DNA from 2 places in the Thermoanaerobacter sp. YS13 genome. Region 2 is predicted to be linked to the other one. Evidence: riboswitches for the same ligand, from Rfam matches in the RefSeq annotation. Region 2 holds a riboswitch; the other holds the start of a gene.
The links. Region 2 has a riboswitch for lysine ahead of lysA (diaminopimelate decarboxylase). Riboswitches for the same ligand answer to the same signal wherever they lie in the genome.
Positions count from the first base shown of each region.

Region 1: linked by a shared signal. The riboswitch ahead of THYS13_RS00280 (sigma-54-dependent Fis family transcriptional regulator) and the one ahead of lysA (diaminopimelate decarboxylase) in region 2 are both predicted to bind lysine.

Region 1 covers NZ_JOOI01000001.1:63,385-70,744, reverse strand. Annotated here, with positions in the region: gene THYS13_RS00300 (L-erythro-3,5-diaminohexanoate dehydrogenase) at 1-636, opposite strand, end outside; gene THYS13_RS00295 (3-keto-5-aminohexanoate cleavage protein) at 738-1,565, opposite strand; gene THYS13_RS00290 (hotdog domain-containing protein) at 1,579-1,965, opposite strand; gene THYS13_RS00285 (amino acid permease) at 2,211-3,590, opposite strand; gene THYS13_RS00280 (sigma-54-dependent Fis family transcriptional regulator) at 3,816-5,270, opposite strand; lysine riboswitch at 5,368-5,546, opposite strand; gene pdxT (pyridoxal 5'-phosphate synthase glutaminase subunit PdxT) at 5,667-6,236, opposite strand; gene pdxS (pyridoxal 5'-phosphate synthase lyase subunit PdxS) at 6,238-7,116, opposite strand; gene THYS13_RS00265 (MBL fold metallo-hydrolase RNA specificity domain-containing protein) at 7,239-7,360, opposite strand, start outside.
Region 2 covers NZ_JOOI01000001.1:1,191,963-1,199,322, forward strand. Annotated here, with positions in the region: gene ftsX (permease-like cell division protein FtsX) at 1-537, opposite strand, end outside; gene ftsE (cell division ATP-binding protein FtsE) at 527-1,213, opposite strand; gene THYS13_RS06025 (CdaR family transcriptional regulator) at 1,220-2,272, opposite strand; gene THYS13_RS06030 (ABC transporter ATP-binding protein) at 2,396-3,520, opposite strand; gene THYS13_RS06035 (hypothetical protein) at 3,760-4,215, opposite strand; lysine riboswitch at 4,347-4,536, shown strand; gene lysA (diaminopimelate decarboxylase) at 4,659-5,996, shown strand; gene THYS13_RS06045 (50S ribosomal protein L25/general stress protein Ctc) at 6,025-6,627, opposite strand; tRNA gene THYS13_RS06050 (tRNA-Arg) at 6,745-6,820, shown strand; gene THYS13_RS06055 (4-hydroxythreonine-4-phosphate dehydrogenase PdxA) at 7,044-7,360, opposite strand, start outside.

The sequences.
Region 1 (7,360 bases), 1.1 Mb from region 2:
AGTCGGTCCTACTCTTTTTTTAGCCTCATAACAGCAAAGCATTCCTGACTTCCCATTAGCTCCAAGCACTAAAACACTCTGACCTGGTTTTACAAGTTTTGCAGTTTGAGCAGGCGCTCCTGCTACATCTAAAGCAGCCAAAGCCAATTTTTCTTCCATGTCATCAGGAAGTTTAGCATAAATTCCGCTTTCAAAAAGTATTGCTTTGCCCTTTATTTCGACTCTGTCTATATCGAGTTTGACGGATAAAATCTCATCTATTTTAAGAGGAGTAAGTGTAAGAGAAACTAATGTCGCTATCTTATCCCCTATTTTTAAGTCCCTCTTGCCAAGTAGTGCATCTCCTATTTTTTCAACACGGCCTATAAGCATTCCCCCGGAGCCTGTAACGGGGTTTTGCATTTTCCCTCTTTCATTGACTATTTCCAAAATTTTAGCCTTCACTTTTTCTACGTCTCCTCCAGCTTCTTCTTTAAGCTGTGTAAAACTTGCAGAATCTATATTCAACGCTATTACATCTATTAAAATTTCATTATCATAAATTGTATCCATGTCGTTTGAAATCTTGTATGCCGCTTGTGGCAAAACTCCTTTCGGTTCAATTACCCTATGTGTACCATATTTACATCCCATCATACAGTAAAACCTCCTACCTTTCACAAATTCAAATTAAACAATCATCATAGTCATACCATCTTTAAGCAAAGGTTTTAAATCCTCAAGCTTTACAACCTTATTCATGACTTCACCTCTAACCCCAAAATTTTTCTGGCTTCTTGAGGAGTAGCAATCTCTCTCCCTAACTCCCTTGCAATCCTAACTACTTTTTCAACTAGCTCTCCATTAGATCTTGCCAATACTCCTTTGGAAATGTATACATTATCTTCAAACCCAACCCTTACATGGCCTCCTGTTAATATAGCCATGGTTGCCACAGAAAATTCATATCGCCCTATTCCAGTAGCAGTAAAAGTACTGTCTTCTGGAATGCTCTCTTTTAAAAATAGAAAATCTCTTATCTCGCCAGAAATACCACCTGTTACTCCCATTACAAAATTAAAGTGCATAGGCGTTTTTATATATCCTTTTTTATGAAGCCTTAAAGCCGTATCTATCATTCCTTTGTCAAACACCTCAAGTTCTGGCTTTACACCAACTTCATTCATCTTTAAAGCAAATTCAATGATCATATTTTCCGTATTTACAAATATTTCGTCTCCACCAAAATTCAAAGTTCCACAATCGAGAGATGCCATTTCAGGATTTAAATAAATAGGCTGAAGCCTCTCCACACTGGTCATCCCAACAGCACCGCCGGTAGAAGGCTGAATTATCACGTCAGGACACTTTGCCTTTATAGCTTCAATAGCTTCTCTAAATCTTTCCTTGTCTTGAGTTGGAGTCCCATCATCATATCGGACATGAAGGTGTATGATGCTGGCTCCTGCATTATAAGCTGCATAAGCTTCTCTTGCAATCTCTTCTATTGTATAAGGAACATTAGGATTGTGTTCTTTTGTTACCTCCGCTCCACATATAGCTGCTGTAATAATAAGCTTTTCCACTCTCATCTCCCCCCTATTTTCTATACCTCTGCTTCTCTTTTGGCACCACACAAGTCCCACTTGCCTTGCATACAATTATAGGTTCTTCTAAAACTTCTGCAGCCGAATCATTTATATCTGGCCTCGCTGCTATAACTTTTTTAGCTTCAAAAACCATTTTTCTTGAAGTATTGCCTATCTCCACGATTTCCCCTGTTGCTTCAATAAAATCCCCTGCATATACTGGCGCCAAAAATTCCACACTGTCATAAGCCCTAAAAAGCCCCTCGTCTCCGTCGTACCGTATCAAAAGCTCTGTTGCCACATCTCCAAAAAGGCTTAAAATCCTTGCTCCATCTATAAGATTTCCCCCATAATGGGCATCTTGCAGGCTCATCCTTACTCTAATTGTCGCTTTCAAAACCGTCTCCTCCTCCTTAACTTTTAGAATATTTTCAAGAAAATGATTTCACACTTTTTATATGCAAAATATATGCCAATAAAAATAATAGTGCTCGGAACCCTGCCGGAGTCCGAGGTCGAGCTTATATTTTTGCTAGAATATTGTCTTTTGCTTAATTTTAGTCATCACCTGAGCGAATGAACAAAATGCCAACAACGATAATACTTTGTCAAAAAACTGAATAAGGAGGCTTGTGAGCCTCCTTATTTTTGAATATTTAATACACTATGATATCTTCCATAAGCAAAGTAAATTAACAAACCCGCCAGCATCCATCCACCAAACCTTATCCATGTAACAACTGGAAGGCTTACCATAAGATAAAGACTAAAAGCTGCAGTCAATGGGGCAACTATCCACACAAAAGGAACACGGAATTTTCTCTCTACATGAGGCATTTTTACCCTTAAAACTAAGATACCGATAGATACCAAAACAAACACCGACAAGGTCCCTATATTACAAAGCTCAATTATTATATCAAGAGGTAGAAAACCCGCTATTATTGCAGCTAGCAAGCTTGTAATTATAGTATTTATGTGAGGCGTTCTATATTTGGGATGCACATGAGAAAATACTTCAGGTAAAAGCCCATCCCTTGCCATAACCATAAATATTCTTATTTGACCATAAAGAGTTATAATAAGAGTAGATATCATACCTATAACAGCACCGGTAGCCACTAATGCCGAACCCCAGTTGATTCCTATACTCATCAATGCCCCCGGCAAAGCATTGTCAGGAACAATCTTTTTATAAGGCACCATACCTACTAACACAAAAGCCACTGTAATATAAAGTGCAAGTATAACTATCATCGCCATCATCAAGCCTAAGGGCACATTTTTCTGGGGGTTTTTTGTCTCCTCTGCTGCAGTAGAAACTGCATCAAAACCTATATATGCAAAAAAGATTATCGCTGCAGCAGACATTATACCTTTCCAACCATATGGTACAAAAGGAGTTAAGTTAGATAATTTTACATGGCTTATTCCAATAAAAATAAATAAAAGTATTACCGCAATTTTTAAAGCTACTATCAAATTATTGGAAATAGCAGTTTCTTTTACACCTATATACAAAATCCATGCAGCAAAAGCAACTATTAAAATTGATGGCAAATCCATTACTCCCCCCCAAATAGGAGGTTTTGTTATAATTTCCGGTAAAGTTATACCGAAAGACTTTAAAAGACCTACAAAAGTTCCCGACCACCCTGACGCTACTGCACTTGCTGAAACCAAATATTCCAAAAGCAAGTCCCATCCTATTACCCAAGCAATAATTTCTCCAAAAGCCACATAGGAATAAGTATATGTACTTCCAGCAACAGGAAACATCGTAACTAATTCAGCAAATATAAAAGCAGCTAAAGCAGCAGTTATGCCACCAATTATATACGAAACTATAACACCTGGACCTGCTCTTAACGCACCTTCACCAGTTGCAACAAAAATACCTGTCCCTACAACAGAGCCTATTGCTAAAGCTGCAAGGTCAATAGCTGTTAGTTTTTTTGCTAGACCTGTTCGTTCTGCTGCCTCCAACAGTTGATCTGCGGACTTTTTTCTAAATAAATCCATCCAGAATCCCCCTAATTTAAAAATTTGTTAATTATTAAGCTCAATAACTTCCATAAATATTCAATACTTCTTTATTATGCCCCCCTTTCTTTAGATTTAATAATAAATTAAATTCATTAAAGTATAACTTAAGTATAATTACCTCTTTTGATAAATACATTTTTCCTTATAAATATTTTGCTTGAAAGTTGTCTTTTTGCCTAAAATTAAGCAGAAAATTTAAAATTAAAAACCTATTTTTAACATCTTTATTTTATATTGCAGCGTTTGCCTTGGAATACCTAAAATTTCTGCCGCTCTGCTTATATTTCCGTTTGTTTTTTTCAGCGTCTTAGAAATAAGTTCATATTCTATTTTTGATAAAAAAGTACGAAGGTCTTCTTCTATTTCAATAGTATTATTTATAGCTATTTCTTTCTCTCCCGCTATAAAAGCATTTTTTAAAATATGCTCTGGAAGGTCATGTAATTGAATCATTTCGGTCTCGCAGAAATTAGAAGCATATTCAATCACACCTTTTAATTCTCGTACATTCCCCGGCCAAGATAGACTCATCAATACTTTTTTTACCTCTTCGCTCACTCCTTTTATGTTTTTCCCAAGTTGCCAATTAAATTCTGCAATAAAGTGTTTCACTAATAAAGGAATATCACTTTTTCTTTCTCTGAGAGGTGGCACATACAAGCTAATTGCGTTCAAACGATAAAAAAGGTCTGATCTCAAAATCTTTTTTTCTAAAGCTTCCTGAGGGTGAATATTAGAAGCACTGATAACCCTCACATTAACTTTTCTCACCTTACTATCCCCTACACGTCTTATATATCCCTCTTGTAAGAAGCGCAAAAGTTTTGCTTGTAAATCAAAACTTAAGGAGGTAATTTCATCTAAGAATAGAGTCCCTCCATCTGCAAGTTCTACCAAACCGGGACGATTCTCTGCACCTGTGAAACTACCTTTTACTGTACCAAAAAGTATTGATTCCATCAAATTTTCAGGAAGAGCAGCACAATTTTGTGCGATAAAAGGACCGTTTTTTCTCAAGCTTGCATTATGAATGGCCTGTACTAGAAGTTCTTTACCTGTCCCCGTTTCACCATACACAAAAACAGGAGAGTTGCCTCGTGCAATTTTTAAAGCTTTGTATTTTAATTCTTGAATTTCCTCAGACTCTCCAATAATATCATCAAAAGTATAGCAAGCCTCATCACTATTTTTGCTAATTTGTTGTTGGTTATGACGCACTTCTTCTCGTAATTCAATTACCTTTGTCATGAGGTTTTTTACTTCAGAAAGGTCCTTAGAAATATCAATTGTACCATACACTTTTTCATCGATTATAATTGGAAGAGTAGTAGCGAAAAGAGAGATTTTTCGTCCGTAGCAATTAGTAATTTCTTGTTCTTGCTTAACAACAGGTTCACCCGTTCTCAATACTTTTAAAATTGTACTTTCTTTTTTTGAAAGTGAAGGAAACATTGCTAAAATATGCTTTCCCATAGCTTCTTCTACAGGGATGCCATCAATCCTAGAGGATTCTCGATTATAGTACAGGGTATAACCTTCACTATCAGTAATTTGTACTCCCCAATCGATATACTCAAGTAACATTTCTAAAGCTTTCTGATAAAAAGTTTGTGGTAATTCTTTTCTTTTGCTATATGTTTCATCTTTATAAGACATTCTTTCACACAGCCCTCCCCCAAACGATTACACTACCTACATTTTCTCCTTTGCTTTACTAAAAAAAGCGCTATTTATGTAATGAAAACATTTTCACTACATAAATAGCGCTTCACGGGCTCTCACCCATGACAGTGATGGACTTTGTGCCCATCCCCAAGGATATATCCAAAAACGAATACACCTTTCGGCAGACAAACCTTCGCCATAAGTATTGGAGGTTCTTCTCCTTATCACCTTATGGGTACCTGTTTTGCCTGCTCCTCTATTTATGCTCCCTCATTTTATTCAATTGTAAACACGGCTTATGTAAAGCTTATCATTTACCTATATTATAACACACATCAAATATTGTTGACAATACAACAGCATGAAATTTTTGCAAAATAAAAAGGCTTAAGAGTTAAGCCTCAAGAAATACTTATAGAAACTTAAATCATCCGTAAGTTCGGGATGAAATGATGTGGCCAGCAAATTATCTTGCTGTGCTGCTACAATTTTACCTTGGTGCTTCGCAAGTATCCTAACACCATTTCCTACATTTTCTATATACGGAGCCCTTATAAAAACCGCCTCTATTTCATTATTAGAAACTACTGGTATCATGAGCTTCGTTTTAAAACTGTCAAGTTGACTACCATATGCATTTCTTTTAACTGAAATATCCATTATTCCAAGGTGCACTTTGTCATCATTAACTATATATTTTGCCATAAGTATCATGCCAGCACAAGTGCCCCATATAGGAATTTTCCTCTCATTTAGCTTTAAAATAGCCTTTTTGAGTCCAAAATCTACAATCATTTTCCCTATTGCAGTGCTTTCGCCACCCGGTATAATCAATGCATCTAAGCTTAGCAGAGTATTTTTGTCTTTTGCCAAAACAGCTTCTACACCATCTATAAGATTTAATTTTTCAATATGTTCTCTAACAGAACCTTGAATTGCCAATACTCCAACGCGCAAATTACCATCCCCTTGGAGCATATAGATCTTTTTCATCAAGTTTCCTTATATCAATACTCTGCATGGCTTCTCCCAATCCTTCTGAAACTTCTGCTAATATTTCTGGTTTGTCATAATAGGTTACAGCTTTTACTATAGCCTCTGCCATCTTTTCGGGATTTTGTGACTTAAATATTCCAGAACCAACAAAAACACCATCTGCACCAAGCTGCATCATTAAAGCCGCATCTGCCGGTGTCGCAATCCCTCCTGCCGCAAAATTTACAACTGGAAGTCTCCCATGCTGTGCAACATATTTTACAAGTTCATATGGCGCTTGAAGTTCTTTAGCAGCAGCCATAAGTTCGTCTTCCCTCAAAGTTGTAAGCCTTTTTATTTCGGCATTTATTATCCTCATATGTCTTACTGCTTCCACGACATTTCCTGTACCTGCTTCTCCCTTTGTCCTTATCATAGAAGCACCTTCCCCTATACGCCTTAGTGCTTCTCCAAGGTTTCGCGCCCCACACACAAAAGGTATTTTAAATGCCCACTTATCTATATGGTACATCTCGTCTGCAGGGGTTAAAACTTCACTCTCATCTATAAAATCTATCCCAAGTGCCTCTAAAATCTGTGCTTCCACAAAATGCCCAATTCTAACTTTTGCCATAACAGGGATTGATACTGCCGCCTTTATCTCCTTTATTATTTTAGGATCTGACATTCTTGCAACTCCGCCTCTTGCCCTAATATCAGCTGGAACCCTTTCAAGTGCCATGACAGCGACAGCACCTGCTTTCTCCGCAATAATTGCCTGTTCTGGTGTTGTCACATCCATTATGACTCCACCTTTTAGCATTTGGGCTAAATTTTTATTTAGTTCATACCTTTCATTCATTGTTCTACTCCTCCTTACAATTGTATCTATATCTGTATGCATCTTAATATCAATTGTATCTATTAAATAATGACAAGTCAATCGGAACATTATAGATACAAAAAAAGAATGCATAATGCATTCTAATCTAAAAGTTCTCTATACAATTTCATTAAACTTTCATTTATATTGTTTAACTCACTTACAATAGGACTTAAATCTTTTGTTATATCTTTACTGTTTATTAACTCTTGAAGTTTATTCA
Region 2 (7,360 bases):
AATAAGTATGATTGAAAGTCCTACCACCCTTATTATTTTTATAATACCAAGAAGCTTTTCCACTACATCTTGTCCATAACTCACTTTATCAACTCCATTTATTTGCTTTATTTTATGTGATATATCTTTCATCATATTAGCATTTTTTACTTTTACTATATATGACTGTGGCAGTGGATTATCTTTTTCCAAGCCCTCAAGTAAGTAACTTTTATCACCTAACTGCTTTTTAAAATTCTCAAGCGCCTGTTCTTTAGACTCAAAAGTGACAGATGCTACTCCTTCTAATGACTTTATATTACTGCCTATTCTGTCAATTTGTTCTTTGGTGAGGTTATCATTTAAAAAAGCCTTTAATTCCAATTGTGACTCTACTTGATTAGCCATTGTATTAACATTCAAAACTAATATAAGGAATAAACCTAAAATAAGCATTGCTGCCATTACGGAAGTTATAGAAGCTACTGTCATAAGCCTATTCCTTATCAAATTGCTAAAAGTTTCTCTCAAAAAATATTTAAAATTTCTAAAGAGCATATCCGTAAACACCCCTTGCTTCATCTCGTACTATGTTTCCTTTTTCCAGCGCTATTACTCTTTTTTTCATTGCATCTACTATGTCTTTTGCATGGGTGGCCATAACAACTGTAGTACCTCTTTTATTTATTTCAGATATAAGTTTTACAATTTCCCATGAAGTATCAGGATCCAGATTCCCTGTAGGTTCGTCTGCTATAAGAATAGAAGGTTCATTTACAATAGCTCTTGCTAGAGAAACTCTTTGCTGCTCACCACCTGACAATTGCTGAGGATAATTGTCTGCTTTATCACTAAGCCCAACTAGTGATAACACCATTGGAACTCTTCTCCTTATCTCTTTAGGAGAGGCCCCTACAACTTCCATAGCAAATGCAACATTTTCGAAAACTGTCTTATTAGGAAGCAATCTAAAATCTTGAAAAACTACACCCATATTCCTTCTCAAATATGGTATCTCTCGCTTTTTAATTTTTGTTATATCTTTTTTATTAATTATAATACTGCCAGAAGTAGGTTCTTCTTCTTTTAGAAGTAATTTAATTAAAGTTGACTTACCTGCACCACTAGGCCCAACAATAAAGACAAATTCTCCACTTTCAATTTCAAAACTAATATTTGAAAGAGCAATTATATCTTTATTGTATCTTTTAGATACATTTATAAACTTTATCAAATTTTCTCACCTCGGAATATCGTATAATTTTGTCAAAACCATGATCGTCTTTAATAGGAGAGCATCATCAAAATTTTTAGCGTCTAAACCTGTCATTTTAAAAATTTTATCAAGTCTATAAACTAATGTATTCCTATGGATGTACAACTCTCTGGCAGTCTCACTCAAATTTAAACTATTTCGAAAAAAAGCATTTAGGGTTTGTATCAATTCATCATCTTTGAAAATACCAAAATCAATATTTCTTTTTTTAATAAAATTATTTACCTTCTCTATGTCAATTCCCCATAAAATTTCTGCAAAGCTGTAGTCTTCGTAAATATATATTCCTTTTTCATCTTCCAATTTTTTACCAATAAGTAAGGCTGTCTCTGCTTCCCTATAGGCGATATGTATATCCTCAATTGGCACAAAGGAAGAAGAACTGGCTATTTTTACTTTTATATAGCCTTCAGCTTCTATCATATCTTTCATAGTTTTATAAAGTTCTATTAAAGAGTTATTTCCCTTATAAGAAAATATTGCTACAAATCTTTTATCATCAAATTTTACAGTATATAAATTACCTTTCTCAAAAATGTTGGTAATTATCTTTATTGCATCGTCAATTTCATTATTCGATTCGACAATTGCTACTGTGTATTTCACATTCTTATTTATTTTGTATTTTTCAGCATAATAGGATGCTAAATTTGAACTTAATTTACAAGTTAAAGCCTCTATCAAAAATTCTTCTCTATCATATTTGTGCAGTAATTGTTCCAACATTAGAGAAATTAAATAAAGCACTTTTTTTGATTGTTCATCTTTTCCTTCTAAAGCGACAGTAAAAAAGAGGACATCATTGTAAAATATGTTATAACATATAAATTCCCCTACTTCATATATCTCTTTTTCATCAATATATTCTACATTTATCCTTAAAAATCCTGCTTTTTTTTCAAAAAAATCTTTGTCGCCATAAATTAAATTTCCTGACTTATCTATTATATATAATGGAATTTGAATATTTTTTTGAATATCGTAGGCCACCTTTTTTATAGGGTCATAGCCGATCATCTCCATACCACCTTACTTTATAAGTATACAATAATTATACACTATTTCCTAGAAGAAATAATAGGCAAATGTAAATTTATGTGGCATTTTGACACAAAAAATAAAAGGCGGAATAACCGCCTTTCAGTTTGTTACTCTATTCAAAATTGACATTTCTGTTTCTTTATCAAACATGTGCAATTTATTTATATCAAAACCTATTTTAATTACGTCTCCTGCTTTTGCCCTTGTTCTTGGATCTACTCTTGCTGTCAATGGAACACCATTCACATCCAAATATAGGTATGTCTCTGGACCCATCAACTCTGTAACATCTACTTTTGCCTCAATTACAGCTTCTGGATATGCTGCCAAGAACACTTCTTCGTCATGCAAATCTTCTGGCCTTATTCCTAACACAATTTCTTTTCCAACGTAGCTTGGATCTTTTAATCTTTTCAAAATCCCTTCTGGCACCAAAATGCTGAATCCCTTAAAAGTAGCATATACTTTTCCATTCTTATTTTCTAATCTTGCGTCAATAAAGTTCATTTGAGGACTTCCAATAAATCCAGCAACAAACAAATTATTTGGATAATCATAAATAGTCTGAGGTTTATCTACTTGCTGAATAACGCCATCCTTCATAACTACTATTCTCGTACCCATTGTCATAGCTTCCGTTTGGTCATGGGTAACATATATGAAAGTCGTCTGTAATTTATCGTGTAGTTTAGCCAACTCGGTTCTCATTTGTACTCTCAATTTTGCGTCTAAGTTTGACAAAGGTTCATCCATCAAGAATACTTTTGGATTGCGGACAATAGCACGCCCCAATGCAACCCTCTGTCTTTGTCCGCCTGACAAAGCTTTTGGTTTCCTGTTTAAATATTCTTCCAATCCTAAAATTCGAGCTGCTTCTTTTACTTTTCTATCAATTTCCGCTCTTGGAACCTTTCTGAGTTTAAGTCCAAAAGCCATATTGTCATACACTGTCATATGAGGATAAAGAGCATAGTTTTGGAATACCATTGCGATATCCCTATCTTTTGGTGGCACGTCATTCACAAGTTTGCCATCAATATAAAGTTCACCCTGAGATATTTCCTCAAGTCCTGCTATCATTCTCAATGTTGTAGTTTTACCACAGCCAGAAGGCCCAACCAATACTATAAACTCCTTGTCCTGAATTTCTAGATTAAAATCTTTAACTGCGGTAACACCACCTGGATAGACTTTATAAACATGTTTGAGTACAACATCAGCCATTTTTAGATTCCCCCTATTAGAAAACGTTTGATGTTTTTATTTATTATAATACTATTTTTTCTTCTTTACTATCGTCAATAAATATGATATTTAGCACAAATTTTTGTACAATATATCTACAATAGCTAGGTATTTTTTTCTTTAACCCTCTTTTTTTTGAATTTTATTTAAAAAATTAAACCATAAGAATACCAATACCCCATCAATAGCAATCAAACTCAAAAAAACATATAGTTTCACTATTTCTCCCTCCTCATCCCCGGGGATAATTTAAAAATAGTGATGAGATTCCCTAAGGCCAAAAGTGCTGCCACGTCTATAATTAGACTATATAAATAATGCCAGTGAAGATATTTTAGTACCCCTATATGCACTAATGAATATTCCATTACAAAAAATAGTGCGGTTAAAACAATCACATTTATAAAGCGCAAAATATTATTTCTAGGATATGTTTGTGCATACAATACTCCTATGCAAAAAGGTGCACCAAAAGTAAAAAATAAACTTGAATTAAAAATTTTAATAACAACATTAGAAAAATCGTAAAGATTAAGACCAATTGCAATTTCATCTACAACAAGTTGAAAACCTAAAGCTAATAGGCCTCCCCATACAGTATATTTTATATATCTCCAATCAACTAACAAAAAGAAAATAATCCATGAAACTATGAAAGTTATTATCCATGGCATTTATACCACCTCTTATTTAGTTTACCCATTTTTAATCTCTAATAAAAAATTTTTTGAAAATCTATTGACAGCTGTTTTCATAAATGATATTATAATAAAAAAATTGAATAACAATACCTCATCTTCTTGGAAGGTGAGGTAGAGGCGCGGGTCATCAAGAGTAGTATACCAGAGGTATTTAAGGGCTAATGAAGGTATATGAAAGGGATGCTCGCCGAAGCGCGTAAATTCCTTAAAGTTTACGCAGCTGGGCCTATGCCGAATAGGTATAGGACTGTCACTGGAGGTTTCCCGAGCCTTCAGTGAAGAGCTATCTCGCTATAGGGGGAAGGAGGTATTACCATGTCTATGTGCAAAATAGGCAGCTGAGGTAATACTTAGCTGTATTTTATTTTGTTTTTAGTTTCGTAATTTAAATTATTAAAGTAAATGAGGTTGATAAAATGTTGCATGGTACAATGAAAATAAATTCAAAGGGGCATTTGGAAATAGGTGGTTGCGATACTGTAACTCTTGCAAAAAAGTTTGGTACACCGCTTTATGTAATAGACGAAGAGTTATTGCGGCAAAATTGTAGAGCATTTTACAATGGCTTTAAAAAAGATTATCCAGGAAATGAAGTGATTTATGCCAGCAAAGCTTTCATGACAATGGCAATATGCAAAATAATTGAAGAAGAAAACTTGGGTCTTGACGTCGTTTCTGGTGGAGAATTATATACTGCGTTAAAAGCAGGATTCCCTGCTGAAAAAATATACTTTCACGGCAACAATAAATCAAAAGAAGAACTTATAATGGCATTAGAAAATAATATTGGGAGAATCATTGTAGATAATTGGTATGAACTAAATATGTTAAATGACTTGGCAAAAAAGATGAATAAAGTTCCTAATATTTATATAAGAGTATCTCCTGGTGTAGAAGCTCATACTCACCAATATGTAAAAACAGGACAAATAGATTCAAAATTTGGCTTCCCTCTTTTTAATGGAGACGCAATGAGAGCCATAGAATATGCTTTAACTTTGGAAAATGTAAATCTAGTAGGTCTACATTCTCATATCGGTTCTCAGATTTTTGATGCAGAATCTTATAAAGCTGAAATAGAAATTATGATGAATTTCCTAAAATTAGTAAAAGAATTTTTAGGTTGGGAAGTAGGAGAACTAGATCTAGGTGGAGGTTTTGGAATAGCATATGTAGAAGAGGACGATCCCCAGCCAATCGAACAAATAGCACACGAAATAATGCAAGCAGTAAAGGAATATTCCGTTGCTTTAAATATAAAAATGCCAAACATAATTGTAGAGCCAGGTCGTTCTATAATAGGAAATGCTGGAACTACTCTTTACACAGTAGGAGCTATTAAAGACATACCAGGTGTCAGAAAATACGTGGCAGTAGACGGAGGAATGTCTGATAATATACGTACCGCTTTATATGGAGCAAAATATGATGCTATTGTAGCTAATAAAGCTAAGAATATAACATCAGAAAAAGTATCAATAGCAGGAAAGCTTTGCGAATCAGGTGATATGCTAATTTGGGATATTACACTACCTATAATTGAAGAAGGAGATATTTTAGCAGTGCTGTGTACAGGTGCTTACAATTATTCGATGGCCAGCAATTATAACAGGTTACCTCGTCCTGCTGCAGTACTCGTGTCTAATGGTCAGGCTGACATAATCGTTGCGCGAGAAACTTATGAAGACTTAATCCGAAATGATATAATCCCAGAAAGGCTAACCAATGAAAAAAGAAAAATCGCTAATTACTAAAAAAGAGAGGTATAACCTCTCTTTTTTGTTATTCATTTTCTTTTGCTGTTTCAGCCTCTTCTTCTGCCTCTTCTTCACTTTCTCTAGGTGCCAATACAGAAACTACAACCTCATCAGGATCATCTACAACTTTTACTCCATCTGGAACTTGTATGTCTTTTACAAAAAGTGTATCTCCAATCTCTAAATTGCTTAAATCCACAACAATTTCTTGAGGGATTTTGTCAGGTAGGCTTTCCACTGTCAACTCCCAAAGTTGATGCTGTACAATTCCACCCCTGCTTTCAATAAGGCCTATTCCTTCAAACTTTAACGGAACCGTAGCTTCTATTTCTTCATACATTGATACTCTTTGGAAATCCACATGAATTATTTTCCCTTTCAAGGTATCTTCTTGAATCTCTTTAATAACCGCATTATGAGTAGAACCATCCACAATCACATTGAGGAGGACATTCCTTCCATGTTTTTGTAGCAACCTTTGAAGCGCATTATATTCAACTGCCAAAGGAATGCTCTCCGTCATATCCTTACCATATAAAATGGCAGGAATATAACCTTGATTTTTCAAACGGCGAGCTACATTTTTACCAGTATCTCTTTTTATAGCTTCGATACTGATTGCTTGCATCTGTCACTCCTCCTTTTGTTTATTGTTTCCAAATATTATTTTACCACTACGTTTAATAAATATCAAATCCATTTGACAGGTTAATTTTTTCATAGTAAACTTTTATGTGTAAAGTGTGCGCCTGTAGCTCAGTGGATAGAGCGTTCGGCTCCGGACCGAGAGGTCGCAGGTTCGATTCCTGTCAGGCGCACCATAATACTTGAAAATACTAGGTTTTAGAGAATATAAATTTCTTATTTTTTTGTTTTTCCCACACTTTTCCCACACTAGAAATAAAAAATTTTAAGAGAAATTTTAAGAGGCTGTTATGTCCATTTTTTTATTTTACAAAAGCTATTTTCAAGATAAAAAAGTCAGCCGCAAAAGTATAACCATAAGATTGTCGAAGCTTTAGAAGAAATTGTAAATGAAAAAAATCAACTACTCCCTAGTAAACTTCCATGAAATTTTTGGGGTATTAATTCAGCCGCCTGACGAATTGCTTCTTTCATGCTTTTTTCATCTGCAATTCCTTTCCCCGCGATATCAAATGCCGTACCATGGTTAACACTTATTCTAATAATTAGATCTATGCAATTAACTACTCCAAATTTAAATTCTGCTTCTTCGACGTTTTGAATTGCCTTGATAAGAAGTCCCGTCTTTAGAAAAGATTCAGCACGTTGTAGCATTTTTGCATCACCAATTACAACTGGTTTGCTAATTTTGTAAATTTGGGGATCACTCAGCGCTT